DNA from 2 places in the Brevibacillus sp. SAFN-007a genome. Region 1 is predicted to be linked to the other one. Evidence: a T-box and tRNA genes for the amino acid it is inferred to sense, from the RefSeq annotation. Region 1 holds a T-box; the other holds one or more tRNA genes.
What was found. The T-box of region 1 lies ahead of ACTHO6_RS00410 (valine--tRNA ligase). A T-box ahead of a tRNA ligase gene usually reads a tRNA of that ligase, here a tRNA-Val.
Positions count from the first base shown of each region.

Region 2: it has a tRNA-Val gene. The T-box ahead of ACTHO6_RS00410 (valine--tRNA ligase) is inferred to sense a tRNA for this amino acid. The anticodon was not compared.

Region 1 covers NZ_JBQCKK010000001.1:82,154-89,441, reverse strand. The annotation lists gene ACTHO6_RS00415 (bifunctional folylpolyglutamate synthase/dihydrofolate synthase) at 1-867, opposite strand, end outside; gene ACTHO6_RS00410 (valine--tRNA ligase) at 911-3,583, opposite strand; T-box leader at 3,626-3,869, opposite strand; gene ACTHO6_RS00405 (STAS domain-containing protein) at 3,903-4,253, opposite strand; gene ACTHO6_RS00400 (ATP-binding protein) at 4,360-5,598, opposite strand; gene ACTHO6_RS00395 (PP2C family protein-serine/threonine phosphatase) at 5,614-7,092, opposite strand; gene ACTHO6_RS00390 (hypothetical protein) at 7,276-7,288, shown strand, end outside.
Region 2 covers NZ_JBQCKK010000005.1:202,469-209,756, forward strand. The annotation lists gene ACTHO6_RS08925 (hypothetical protein) at 76-246, shown strand; gene pdxK (pyridoxine/pyridoxal/pyridoxamine kinase) at 418-1,230, shown strand; gene rarD (EamA family transporter RarD) at 1,323-2,231, opposite strand; gene ACTHO6_RS08940 (EamA family transporter) at 2,495-3,403, shown strand; tRNA gene ACTHO6_RS08945 (tRNA-His) at 3,648-3,723, opposite strand; tRNA gene ACTHO6_RS08950 (tRNA-Met) at 3,741-3,817, opposite strand; tRNA gene ACTHO6_RS08955 (tRNA-Gly) at 3,826-3,899, opposite strand; tRNA gene ACTHO6_RS08960 (tRNA-Leu) at 4,057-4,143, opposite strand; tRNA gene ACTHO6_RS08965 (tRNA-Val) at 4,154-4,229, opposite strand; tRNA gene ACTHO6_RS08970 (tRNA-Glu) at 4,335-4,408, opposite strand; tRNA gene ACTHO6_RS08975 (tRNA-Ser) at 4,413-4,505, opposite strand; partial or broken gene ACTHO6_RS08980 (phospholipase A2 family protein) at 4,737-4,832, shown strand; gene ACTHO6_RS08985 (hypothetical protein) at 4,868-5,041, opposite strand; gene ACTHO6_RS08990 (hypothetical protein) at 5,160-5,363, shown strand; gene thiM (hydroxyethylthiazole kinase) at 5,567-6,379, opposite strand; gene ACTHO6_RS09000 (hypothetical protein) at 6,381-6,887, opposite strand; gene ACTHO6_RS09005 (N-acetylmuramoyl-L-alanine amidase) at 7,247-7,288, shown strand, end outside.

The DNA of each region.
Region 1 (7,288 bases):
AGAGAAATAGTTGCGCAAGACATCAATGGTCATCAACGCGACCGCTGCATTTGTCGTTTGATGAATGCCGTTCAGGGTCAAGCGATAGGTTGCTTCCTCGCGCCGATGAATGCTGTGGTAGCGAATCCGCTGCTGCCCCAGCTTTTCTTCGAGCTGTTCGACAAAGAAATGCTCCTGCAGGCTGTATACGGTACTCTTCGTCTCGACAGCCCGCTCCTTGAACACAGCGAGTATTTCCGGGCGGGTCTCGCCCGTGACGACAGGTACGCCCGGCTTGATGATGCCAGCTTTTTCACGGGCAATCTCCTCCAGAGTATCGCCCAACACCTGTGTATGGTCCATGCCAATATTTGTGATAACGGAAACGAGCGGCAGCACGACATTGGTCGAATCCAAGCGTCCCCCCAGCCCCGTCTCCCAGACGACGACAGCCGGTCTCGCCACTCTCGAAAAATAGAGAATGGCGATCAGCGTGATGACTTCGAACTCCGTAAGCGAGCCATATGCCGTCTCGCGCTCGCAGCGCTCGACTACGAGCTTGACCTCATTGGCCAACCGGAGAAAATCGGCTTCCTCGATCATGCTCCCGTTGTAGCGAATGCGCTCGCGAAAATCTACCAGATAAGGCGAGGTGAATGTACCGACACTGTAGCCGGCCTCCATCAGCATGTGCGTCAGGAACGCGCACGTTGAACCTTTTCCATTGGTGCCTGCCACATGGATGAACGGAATTCTCCGTTCCGGATGGTCCAGTTGCGCAAGTGCCCACTGCATTCTCTCAAGCCCGGGCCGCTGACCAAAGCGAAGCAGTCCATGCAGCCAGTCGAGCGCCTCTTTGTATTCAACAAATTGTGCTTCTGCATGCATACCAAAATGCTCCATTCTCAAAAATATGCGTGGGTACGGCGGATCATTCGCCCTTCAGTTCGGCAAGGCGAGCGATGACCTTATCCCGTTTTTCCATGTAGTCAGCCATTTTCGCCTTTTCTTCTTCCACGACCTTCTCTGGCGCTTTCGCCATAAAGCCGGGATTGTTCAGCTTCTTCTCAATCCGCTCCACTTCGCCGTGCAGCGTAGCCAGCTCTTTTTCCAGGCGCTTCAGCTCCTGCTCGATGTCGATCAAGCCAGCCAGCGGCAAGAACAGCTCCGCTCCCGTCACAACGGCAGACATCGCCTTTTCCGGGATGGCCAGCTCCTCGCTGATCGTGAGCGTCTCCGGATTGCAGAAGCGGGCAATGTACTCTTCGCCGCGCGCCAGGCGAGCCGCGGAGGTCGCATCGCTTGGTTTAATCAGCAGCTCGATTTTCTTCGACATCGGCACGTTGACTTCTGCACGGATATTGCGCACGCTGCGGATAATTTCCATCAACATGGTCATCTCGCTCTCTGCCTCGGTAAAAATCCATTGGTCGTTCACCGTCGGCCAAGGAGCTACGGTAATGCTCTCGCCTTGATGCGGCAAGGCCTGCCAAATTTCCTCGGTGATGAACGGCATGAACGGATGGAGCAGCTTGAGCGTTTGATCCAGCACGGTCACGAGCACGGATTGCGTCGTCTTTTTCGCGGCTTCGTCGCTGCCGTACAGCGGCAGCTTCGCCATCTCGATGTACCAGTCGCACAGGTCATCCCAGATGAAGTTGTACAGGATGCGGCCCGCTTCTCCGAATTCAAACGCGTCGGTCAGGCGCGTCACATCGGCGATGGTCGCTTGCAGACGGGAGAGAATCCACTTGTCCGGGGTGGACAGCTCGCCGCTGAGATCGATATCGTCGTACGTAAATCCGCTCAGGTTCATCAGGGCAAAGCGCGAGGCGTTCCAGATCTTGTTGGCGAAGTTGCGGTTTGCCTCGACTTTTTCCCAGTAAAAGCGTTGGTCGTTCCCTGGCGAATTGCCCGTCGCCAGTGTGAAGCGAAGGGCATCCGCGCCGTATTTTTCGATGACCTCCATCGGATCGACGCCATTTCCGAGCGACTTGGACATTTTGCGGCCTTCGGAGTCGCGGATAATGCCGTGAATCAATACGGATTCAAACGGGCTTTTTCCGGTGAATTCCAGACCGGAGAACATCATGCGCGCCACCCAGAAGAAAATGATGTCGTAGCCGGTTACGAGGACGTTGGTCGGATAGAAATACTTCATGTCCTCGGTCTCTTCCGGCCAGCCGAGCGTGGAGAACGGCCACAGACCAGAGGAGAACCAGGTATCGAGCACGTCATTGTCCTGCTCCAGCTTGTGGCTGTGGCAGCTCGGACATTCGGTGACATCTTCGCGGGATACGATTGTCTCGCCGCACTCCTGGCAGTACCAGGCAGGAATCCGATGGCCCCACCAGAGCTGGCGGGAAATGCACCAGTCGCGAATGTTCTCGATCCAGCGCAGGTAGTTGGTCTTGAAGCGCTCCGGAACGAATTTGACGCTCTCTTCACTGTTGGCGTTGGCCAGCGCGAGGTCGGCCAACGGCTGCATTTTCACGAACCACTGCGTAGACAAATACGGCTCTACGACAGCGTCGCTGCGCTCGCTGTGACCTACCTGGTGGATGTGCTCCTCGATCTTGAACATGACGCCTTGCTCGGTCAGGTCTTTGATGATTTGCTTGCGGCAGGCAAAACGGTCCAGTCCTTTGTAGATGCCTGCCTGCTCGTTCATCGTGCCAGTCTCGTCCATGACGACGATTTGCGGCAGTTGGTGGCGCAGTCCCAGCTCGAAGTCGTTCGGATCGTGCGCTGGCGTGATTTTTACCGCCCCGGAGCCAAACTCAGGATCGACGTACGTATCCGCGACAATCGGAATTTCGCGACCGACAATCGGCAAAATCACGGTTTTTCCGATCAGGTGCTTGTAGCGCTCGTCTTCCGGATGGACGGCGACAGCCGTATCGCCCAGCATCGTTTCCGGACGGGTCGTCGCCACCTCGATGTAGCCGGTGCCGTCCGCGAGCGGATAGCGCATATGGTGCAGAGCGCCTTTTACTTCCTTGTAAATCACTTCGATATCGGACAGGGCGGTACGGGCAACCGGGTCCCAGTTGATAATGCGGTTCCCGCGATAAATCAGCCCTTTTTCGTACAGGCGAACGAATACTTCGCGCACGGCTTTGGACAAGCCTTCATCCATCGTAAAACGCTCGCGGGAGTAATCCAGCGCAAGACCCAGCTTCTCCCACTGCTCGCGGATATGCGAAGCGTAAATGTGCTTCCATTCCCATACTTTTTCGATGAACTTGTCGCGTCCGAGATCATGGCGAGAGATGCCTTCTTCGCGCAATGTCGCTTCTACGCGAGCTTGCGTGGCGATCCCGGCGTGGTCCATCCCAGGCAAAAACAGCGTGCTGTAGCCTTGCATCCGCTTCGCGCGGGTAATGATGTCTTGCAGCGTCGTATCGAGCGCATGGCCCAAGTGCAGCTTGCCCGTTACGTTCGGAGGCGGGATGACGATCGTGAACGGACGCTTCGCCGGGTCGCGTTCCGCTTTGAAAAATTGCTTTTCGATCCAGTACGGATACCATTTGCTTTCGGCTGCCTTCGGGTCGTAGTTCTTCGGCAGCAATTGGTCGATGTCGGTTGTTGGCTGAGTTGACATGGGTAGGCTTCCTCCTCTAGGAAAAATAAAAAAACCCTTCATCCAAAGGACGAAAGGATTATTTCGCGGTACCACCTTTGTTAACATACATACGGCTGGAAAAGCCCGGCGTATGTTCCCTCAAACAAGATAACGGCTGCGAACCGCTTTCGGCTAGACACATCGTGTTCACCAAAAACAACTCCCGGGCGACCTTCAGTCCGGCTCTCCTTAGAGAATCTTCCAGCAACTGATTCTCCTCTCTGCAAAGGGGTCCTGACCTACTCTTCCCGATCATCATTGATCCGATATGCAGTTGTGATATCGTTGCCTTTGTTTATTATATACAATCACGCTGTTTCGCGTCAAACCCGGTTTCGTCCGCTTTTCCCACCGTGATGCCAAGCGCCTCCGTGAAGCCGAGTACGCTTAAAATATCGAGAATTTCTTCGCGGACATTGACAATCTCTACCTGTTTTCCGGAAGCAAGCAGTTCTTTTGTAGTAAAATACAGACTTCCAATACCGGAAGAATCCACAAAGGATACACCTTGAAAATCGACGGTAACGGAATGATTGCGTCCCCCGTACTGCTGGAGCAATTCACCCACTCGATCTCCCACCGCCATGTCCAGCTCTCCGGCGAAAAACAGCGTAGCCTGCCCGTTCGTCTCTGTTGCTCGGTAGTCCATGCTCAAACTCCTCTCAATAGGTATTGGGTCACCTGATTTTGTCTCTCTCCCTCATGTTACCCGCTTCATCCCGCTTGCAAACATTTGGCATTTTCCCCAATGTTCATCAGCTTGACAGCGCACACTCCAGGATCAGCTTCGTTCCTGCCGCCGTGCTGCTCAAATAGATTCGGTCGCAGTATTGCAGCATGACGTGAAAGCCCGCTCCCATGGAATTGCGCGTGGAAAATCCTTGCTGCAGCGTCGCGCGCGGCAAATCCTCCAGCAAAATCCCCTGGCCCTGATCGTGAATCACCACCCGGCAGAGCCGTTGATCGTGGGCAATATAGAGCGTGATCGTTCCCCCGCTGCCGTGCTTGAGCGTATTCGAGGCGGCCTCGTTGACGGCTACCAAAAAGTGCAAAAAGCGATTGGCGACAAATCCCAGCGGCTCCAGCTTGCGCTTGAACGCACTCCTGAGCAAAGCCAAATCCTCCGGTCTTTGGACGTCCATCGCAAGCGATTTGTATCCTTCGCGCAGCAAAATAAACAGCTCCTCGTCGCTGAGCAGCAACAGCTTGCCCGAGGTGGCCACCCCGAGAATATCTCTGTATATTTCCCACTCGCGCCGCTTTCTTCTGCGTTCTTCCGCGATGGCAACCGTCACATCAATCAGCGCAATCCCACACGTTTTGTCCGGCAAGATCGACGCGTACATTTCAAATACTTTTTTCCCGTCGCGACTGACAATCTGCTCCCGCAACGAGCTGCCGTGGATGATCGCCTCGCCCATCAGCCGCCGCATTTCTGCCTCGATATCGGGGTCCGCGCGGTTCGAGCCAAGCGGACGTACTTTGCCATCGTCAAACAGATACAGAAAAATCGTCTCGATCTGGCGCAGGATCGACAGCTTTTGCAGCTCCTGCTTGATGAGACGTCCTCGCTCGTCATCCTGATTCTGCCAACGATGCAATACGTCTGTCGGGTCAAGCTCGCTGTGCAGATGCCACGTATGAAACTCTTCCAGAAGCAACCGCTCCAGCACTTCTTGCTTGCGCAATACCTTTTCGATATCCACGACATAGTAAGAAACACCGTTGATTCCCTGCAGCCCGCTGCCGATAATGCGAAAATCGAAAGCGAGCTCGACCTCCAGGCGTCCATGCAACGGTTTGGCCGGACTTAGCAGGCCGATAGCTGTCCGGCTGACGGCTATCAATTGGGCTTGACTTGTTTCCATTGTCGCAAGCTCCGTCACCTTCACCTTGCGGGGCGGCAGCACTTTCTGGGCAGACCCGCCGGAACGGAGCTCAAGAAGACAGGTGCGACAAGCGGGATTGTCCGGACACTGTTCACACAGAATCACCGTTCATCCTCCTATTCACGGGCGCTTCAGCTCGGGTACTCCCATCAGTGCAGGAGTTTCCATTCTCCGTGGTCCAGCATGCGAACCGGACTGAAACTGCAAAATCAAAACGGAAATGTCATCTGCTTGCTGGCCTTGGCGCGTCTTCGCCCACAGATACGATTCAACGCGCTCCATCGTCCCCTGCTTGTCTGGCTCGTCCAGCAAGGCGGCCAGATCTTCGAGAAGGCCGTGAGAGCTGCGCTGCACCTCTTTTCTTCCGGTATCCAGCAATCCATCGGTGTAGAGCAGCAAGATCCCTTCCTCTGTTAAGGGTACTTCCTCCCGTTGATAGGTGCTATCGGCCAAAAGCCCTAGTCCTACCCCGCCCCGACAGCGAAGCACGTTTTTTTGGGTGGCAGACAAATAGAGCGGCTGCGGATGACCTGCCCTGGCAAGGAGCAACCGGTGGTCCGCTGCGTCGTAGACGGCGACCAGCATGGTAATATACGAGCGGGTTTTCGCCAGATCGGCGTACAAAAGCCGGTTCAGCCGCTGCAAAATGTCCTCCGGGGCCGAGCTCGTCTGCAAAACGGCCCGAACCGCAATCCGAATTCCCGTCGCCCAAATGCTCGCCGGCAAACCGTGTCCCGATACGTCCGCCACGATAAAACAGGTGTAGCGCTCATTGATCTGCACGAAATCGACGTAGTCTCCTCCTACGTACGTGACGGGAACGTAAACCGTCCTCGCGCGCAGGCCGTTCACCTGCCATTCCTCTTTCGGAATCAGCATCGACTGGATTCTGCGGGCGAGGCCCATCTCCCGTTCAAGCTCCTTCAGCTCTGTCGACTGATGCTCATGCAGACACCGCAAAATCAGCCCCCGCACATTCACGAGCAGCAACTGAAAAAAAGATTGTTCCAGTTCTTTTGTCTCCATGACGTACGCGTCGATGGCGGTTTGCGCGACCAGCCGGACGTAACGCGGCGTTTTTGCCGTATCCCATTGCTCCGAGACGACAACGCGCTCCTCGATCAACTGCACCGCAGCGTGATCGTCCCTTTTGCCTCGTTCGATGCGAAAATAGACATCCCCCTGTTCGGACTCCCAGCTGATGCCTAAATACACAAGCGTATGGATTTTGCCAAACCAGGCGTCTGCAAGCTCACTGGTTACTTGATGAATCCTATCGTAATGGACGTCGCTCACGCTGATTTTGTTGCTGGCAATCAAAAGTTCCTCATAACGCTGCTTCAGCTCTGCGACATGCGCCAATTGCCGATTCATCCACTCCGTGCGGGCAAGCTGCTGAGTCAGCCTGGATTCAAGCGTGCTGACCGACGACAGCGTCTCCCTCATCAGCTGGCGGTTGTCCCGATTGTATACATATGCCCAAGCACTCATGCACGCAATGGCAATCGCCAATCCTCCTTTCGCATCGTACGGCATCCCGGACAGCACATACACTCCTACACCGATTCCAGACAAGTAGAGTGCTATTTTCCAGATCATCTGCTCACCTTTACAAGTTCGTCCTGGCCTTCCTGCCCTATACGTTCCCGTTTCCTCCCCTTCTCAAACCTGTGTCGCCCGTGACCGAGCGAAAATCCCCGTAGGGTGAAGCGGCGTTTGTCCGCAGGAAATATAGGCACTGTCCCAGGAAACCTCGCATATGCTGAAATGAGGTGATGTACGATGATGAATTTTC
Region 2 (7,288 bases), on a different contig from region 1:
ACAAACCTGTAACCAACTCCTCCCAGTCACGTACTACAATAAGAGTGTGAACAAAACACGAAAGGTCGATGACCGATGACAATCTATCGTTTTCTATTTGAAACCGCCACTCGCAGATGGGTCGAAATCATCAAGGCGCCAAGCATGTTCGAAGCAGCCAAACAGGCCAAGCAGCTCGCGAACAAGCGCTCCCGCTCCCTGTCTACGCCGATCCGTTTTTCGTTTCATCACGCCGCCTCCCAATAACTTGGACATCATAAGGAAACCGCTTCTCCGGGCAGAGAAGCGGTTTTTTATTTCGGGGGAGATCATTGACAACGCTGTTTTTTTCCCCTTACTATAGAGGGAGACATTACAGTGCATGACAGTAAAGCTCTGCATTCACTTCGCTGCTGCACAAAAGGGAGATAATCAAAAATGACAATGAAAAAAGCGCTTACCATTGCAGGCTCCGACACCAGCGGCGGTGCTGGACAACAGGCAGACCTCAAAACGTTTCAGGAGCTTGGCGTCTTCGGAATGACAGCCCTTACTGTCATCGTGGCCCAAGACCCGCACAATGACTGGTTCCACGAAGTGTTCCCGATCGATGTGGCCGTCTTGGAAAAACAGATCGAGACCGTTCTGGCGGGAATCGGCGTAGACGCCGTGAAAACCGGGATGCTTGGCACCACGGAGCTGGTGGACCTGGCCGCCCGTAAAATAGAGCAATACCAATTAAAAAATGTCGTCGTAGACCCGGTGATGATCTGCAAAGGGGCAGAGGCGCTCCATCCGGAAATCGCCATCAGCCTGCGTGAAGTGCTGCTTCCCCGTGCAACTGTGGCGACGCCAAACCTGTTCGAAGCGGGCATCCTCAGCGAGATGGGCGCGCTGACAAGCGTAGAAGACATGAAAGAAGCCGCAAAACGCATTCATGACTTCGGCACTTCTTACGTCGTGGTCAAAGGCGGCACCAAGCTGCAAAGCGGCAATGCCGTCGACGTGTTCTACGACGGGCACGCGATCGAAGTGCTCGAATCGGAGCGCTTTGACACTACATTCACGCACGGAGCTGGCTGCACCTTCTCTGCTGCGATCTGCGCGGAGCTGGCCAAGGGCAATTCCGTACGCGGAGCCGTCGAAGTCGCGAAGGAGTTCATTACGGAAGCAATTCGCCACTCCTTTGCCCTCAACCAATACGTCGGCCCGACCAACCACGGCGCCTACCGCCGCAAGTACCAAGGCTAAGATCATCCGTTTCCAAGCACAAACTCCTGACCAGCCGAGCAAACTGTCTCGGGGCCGGTCAGGAGTTTTTTTGTGCCGATGGCTTGTCGCGCTTACGCTTGTTTTTTCATTGCCACTTCCGACTTGAGCGATACAGTCGCCGGTTTTTTCCGCATCGAGCTTGCGGTAAACAGAACGAGTGCAGACCAGATGCACGAAAAGCTGATGAGATGGGCGGTCGTAAAGGGTTCTCCAAAAAGAAACACCGCGGTAAGCAGCGTAATCGTCGGAGTTATATATTGGATGAAGCCGATGATCGAGAGCGGCAAGCGCTTCGTGGCTTGGGCAAACCAGTACAACGGCATGGCTGTCGCGACTCCGGCAAGCGTCAGCAAAAGCATCTGCCACCATGCCAATGTCGTCGCCGTCTCTGTCCCGTCTGCCTGGAGCATGAGCAAATAACCGAGCGCGATCGGTGCGACGAACAGCGTCTCCCACGCAAGCCCGATCATCGCCTCCATCTTCACCAGCTTCTTCGCCAAGCCGTAAAACGCAAACGTGATCGCCAGCGACAGCGCAATCCAGGGAAAGACGCCGTATTGCAAGGTGATATACAGGACACCGCAGGCAGCCAGGACCAGCGCCACCCACTGCCCCGCATTCAATTTTTCTTTCAAAAAGATCACGCCGAGCAGCACCGTAATCAACGGATTCATATAGTAGCCAAGGCTCGTTTGCATGACCTGGTTGTTGTTCACCGCCCAGATGAAGATCAGCCAGTTCGCACTGATGAGCAAGGAGCAGATGGCAAGCGCCGCAACGATTCTGCCGCCGGATACCGATTGCCGCATCGCCCGCCAGCGTTTCGTTACCTGAATAATGATTGCGACAAAAAGAACCGACCAGACGATGCGATGAGCCAAAATCTCCCACGCCCCCATCGACTGAAACAGCTTCCAGTACAGCGGGAGCATCCCCCATGCAACATACGCGGCAAACGCATAAAGTATCCCTTGTTTCATGTCTTCTTCCTCCACCGATTTTGCCATAAGCCCCTCATATAGAGTAGTGTAACGGAATTGTCGCCAATCGGCTATGTATTCATCACCAGCATAGGCACTTCAGACACTTTCGTTCATTACCATGGCAGTGTTGTAGCAAGACATCTGATTACCTCAGTAATATATTGAAGTAACATTAAATTTTTCATTGTACCATTTTTAGCTGTGGTGTACAATAGGCATAATTTCAACCGAGTTTCGTCAGAAGAAAGGAATTTTCACCGATGACATACTGGCGCTCTGTTTTGTTCGTTTTGCTCGGGGCATGCAGCTACGGGGTGCTGTCCCTGTTCATGAAGCACGCGTTTGCCCTTGGTTTTACCCCTTACGAGATGAGCGGGAGTCAGTTGATTTTCGGCGGCTTGCTGATGACCGTAGCAGCCCTGTTTTTCTCGCGGGAACGGTTTCAGCCTCGCTATTTGCTGTACCTGGCCCCCGTCAGTCTGATGATGGCTGCCACCAGTATATTGTACCACCAGGCTGTCAGCCGCCTGTCCGCTTCGCTTGCCATCGTGCTTTTGTTCCAGTTCACCTGGATCGGCGTGCTGCTGGAATCGCTCGTCGACCGCAAATGGCCGACGGCAGAAAAATGGGTGTCGCTGCTCATGCTGGGCGGCGGGACTGTGCTGGCGAGCGGACTTGGCGAAGGCGGCCTGCACCATGTCAGCATCCCGGGCCTGGTCTGCGGTCTGCTGTCAGGCGCTACGTTTGCGCTGGTGATTTTTTTCAGCGGACGTGTCCTTCCGGGCATAAATCCTTATTTGCGTAGCGCGATTACGATCAGCATGGCAGCCGTCATGCTCGCCATCGTCTATCCGCCTACCTTTTTGTTCAATGGACGGCTGATGGACGGACTGCTTCCGCTCGGCTTGCTCGTCGCCGTATTCGGCTCGGTCATCCCGATCTTTTGTCTGGCGGTAGGCGTCCCCCGCATCGGCAACGGCCTGGCTACGATCTTGAGTGCCGTCGAACTGCCAACCGTCGTGCTTTTGTCCAGCTTTGTCCTCCGGGAAAACGTGACGCCTTCCCAATGGGGCGGCGTTCTGTTGATCCTGGCCGCCGTCTGCGTGCCGCAGATCAAATGGCGCAGGCTTTTCGCGCCCGCCCATGTCTTGGAGAAAAAAGGAATGTAGCCGAATCAGGCGTGTCGGTCCACCGGGGACTCGGCACGCTTTTTCCTTCCGCCGCATCTGGCACGTACACGATCGCCCAGGTGCCGGTGCGGACGATTTTTCATGAAGGGCTGAGCTGCTTCACCAGACGCTGGTCGCTTCAGGCCGGGGAAAGAGCTGGGTATCGCTCCGCTCCATGAACCGAATGCAAAAAGCCCAGCCAGGTCCGTGCAGGAACCTCGCTGGGCTTGTGCTGTTTCTTCTATGGGGCGATCGATGGGACTCGAACCCACGAATGCCGGAGCCACAATCCGGTGCGTTAACCCCTTCGCCACGACCGCCATGGAAGAGGAATCATTGGTAGCGGCGGAGGGAATCGAACCCCCGACCTTTCGGGTATGAACCGAACGCTCTAACCAGCTGAGCTACGCCGCCGCGCGCTATGGAGCGGGTGATGGGAATCGAACCCACGCGACCAGCTTGGAAGGCTGGAGTTCTACCATTGAACTACACCCGCAAAACAATCGCTTCCACCTTTGCGCAAGCAGTCCCTCGCCAGAATTGCTTGGCTCAAAAGTGGCTTTTGCCCCTCGAATACAAAGGCAATTGTACCATATGTGAACAAAAAGCCCCGTCTGCCCCAAAAAGCAGACCGGAACCTGTCGTTTCCCTGATGGTGCGGTCGAGAGGACTTGAACCTCCACGGTGTTGCCACCACTAGAACCTGAATCTAGCGCGTCTGCCAATTCCGCCACGACCGCAATCCGAAGATGGTGGAGGCTGACGGGATCGAACCGCCGACCCTCTGCTTGTAAGGCAGATGCTCTCCCAGCTGAGCTAAGCCTCCAACTCGATTCTCCACCACTTGCGAGGCCCCGCAAAGTGCAGGGGGTGTGCTTGGGCAACACCGAGGACTGTGCGGGGCCTCACGCCATTGTTGGAGATCTGTAGGTGACCCGTAGGGGATTCGAACCCCTGTATGACAGCGTGAAAGGCTGCTGTGTTAAACCGCTTCACCAACGGGCCATGATGGCGGATGGAGTGGGATTTGAACCCACGAGACGGGTCAACCCCGCCTACACGATTTCCAATCGTGCTCCTTCGGCCACTCGGACATCCATCCATACTTTTCGTTTGCCCTGTTCGTCTATCGCTCGGGCAAGAACTAATCTATCATATTCGAAAACCGATTTCAAGGGATATTTTAAAAGTTTTTCTGCGCGCCCTGCCCCCTCCCTCTCTCCGCTTTGCCTTGCCACATTTCCGCTTCCATTTTCGTGGAAATGGCCTAAAGCAACTTCCCCGTCTTTTCAATATGCTACCAATAACGATGGACCATGTGGAGTGATGATGGGTGGGCAGAAGAAGACGGCGCTCAGGACGAATTCCTTGTTTGTACGGAAACTGGTGCGGACCGGGCTGTTCGGGACCCGGCGCCCCGATTGACGATATCGACCGCTGCTGCAAAAAGCACGATCGCTGCTATCAAAAACGCGGGTATTTTTCCTGTAGCTGCGACCAGGAGCTTTTGCGTTGCTTACAAGACAAAATCGACAAGAATACGGAAAAAGGCAGGATAGCCGCCATGATTTCCGCCTTTTTTTCCCGCTCCCCCTGCATTCCGGACGACATGAAATAGCCTGTTTTGCGAATTGTCACGATTGTCATTCTTCATACAAAAAATGGTAACAACTTGGACATGAATCCGCCATAACTTTCCTGATTTTCCATTGGATTTTTTTGGTACGCTAATGAATGTCCAAGGAGGTTACAGGCCGTGGAAGTGCATATACGAACCGACGCCCGTGCAGCGCTGACGTTAAAGAAAGAAATCATGTGTCATGGAATTTCCTGCTTTTATATCCGTCCGCTTGAACAGGATCAAGTAGAATTCGTATTCCTCGCGCTCTCGGAGCACCAGAAGAAGCTCTTGTCCTATACGCTGCGAAATTACAGCTATGCCGTTACTTATCTATCCTGAAGCTTGGCCCAATCGCCACGATCTTTTTCGTCCCCTGGAAACAGGGGATTTTTTATGGCAGAAACGGCGCATGGCGAAGCGAAGCCAAGCAGCCGAGCGTCCCAGCAGGCAGAGAGCTTTCCAGGGCGAAAGCCCTCTGCCTGGCCGGCACTCGGTTGCTCTGATCGGCACGGTTGTCGTACATCCGCGCGTCCGCTTCCCGCCTACAATCCCTGCTGCTCGATGACGCCCAGGCGGTGCACATCGTCGGCGGTCACAGCCGCCAGCGCGTTGAGAAACTGAATCTGGAAGCTGCCCGGTCCCTCATCGCCCGCTTTCTGCGCGGCGATCTGCGCCGCGACACCATAGGTCACAAGCGCGGCAGCCCCGGCTGTCAGCGCGTCTTTTTCCACAGCGGCAAAAGCGCCCATGACGGAAGTCAGCAAGCAGCCCGTGCCTGTCACTTTGGTCTGGATCGGATGGCCGTTATGGATGGCATACACTCGGCTGCCGTCGGAAATGACATCGACCTTACCGGTAATCGCGACGACCGTTTTCAGCTTTTGCGCCGCCGCTTTTGCCAGCGTGGCGACATCTCCGCCAGCTTCGCCTGCATCCACGCCTTTGATCTCCCACGATTCGCCGATGACGTTGGCAATCTCCGCCGCGTTTCCGCGAATGAGCGCAACGTCCAGCTCGCGCACGATTTTTTGCGCCGTTTCGGTACGATACGGGGTTGCCCCTGCACCTACCGGGTCAAACAGCACAGGAACCTGGTGACGGTTGGCCGAGCTTCCGGCAATCAGCATCGCCTCTACTTCGCGTTCGTTCAAGGTCCCCATGTTCAGGACGAGCGCCCCTGCGATTTTGGCCATGTCGGCCACTTCCTGCTCGGCGTAGGCCATGACCGGAGACGCTCCCAGCGCAAGCAAACCGTTGGCCGTGAAGTTGGTCACGACGACATTCGTGATGTTGTGCACCAGCGGGTTGCTCTTTCGGACGTTTTCTAACAGCTTGCCAATGGACTCAAGCTTCATGCTAGCGATCCCTCTCTTTCGTATCTGCCGACTGGGGAATCATCTTGAACACTTCCACAATCTCCCCCAGCTCCGGATGATCCTGTCTTACTCCTATGATGATATAGGAATGATGGAGGGCAGGCAATTCGGGTCTGGTCGCGACCAGCCGCCACGTTGTTTTCGCGCGATCCGTCACACGCGCCAGGAAGGAAATGCGCCCGGCCCCTCTCCGCAACACCTCTACCTCGTCCAAGGTGCCGTAAATCTTCAAACGGTCGTCCGGGTGGGCAATCCGATTCTCCTCCACCCATTTTTCCTTTAACTCCTCTACCTTCAGCGACTTCCAGCGATCGAGAAACTCCCAATCCTTCGAGTGCGGAAAAATATGCTTCGTCTGCTCCAGGAAGGCGTTGTACTCCCCGTGCAGTTGATCGATGTATTCGTCCACTTCTTCCGAGATGACGCGGATGGAATCCTCTCCGCAGGTGCGGATATGATGAGCCAGGAACTTGAAGGACTCGATCATGTCAAAGTTTCCCCATCCCCAAGGCTGTTCGCCGAAAACTCCTCCCCGAGTCCGGCACTTTCGGCAGGTGAAGTAATAGTATGTAGCCATAGCTGTTCCCCTATCTCCCCTATGTGGTCTCTTTTCTGATATCGGTTCGGGGAGCCGTGCCCTTTATGTTACCTTCGAACCTATTTTAGAAAATGCGAGAGAGAAGTTCCAACCACGCAGGAGTACACGGTCACGTTGCGTTTTGCCGCAGACTTTTCCCCCATTCCTTTCCTGTGAAAAATCAGGAAAAAATGCCCTACTGGCCGATTTCTTTTCCCTTTATCATTGTCCACAGAGAGACAGACCATCGAAAACCAGAGGGAGCCATCATGAAACCAAGCCAAAAAATAGCGTCGCTCCTGGGAGCGGGC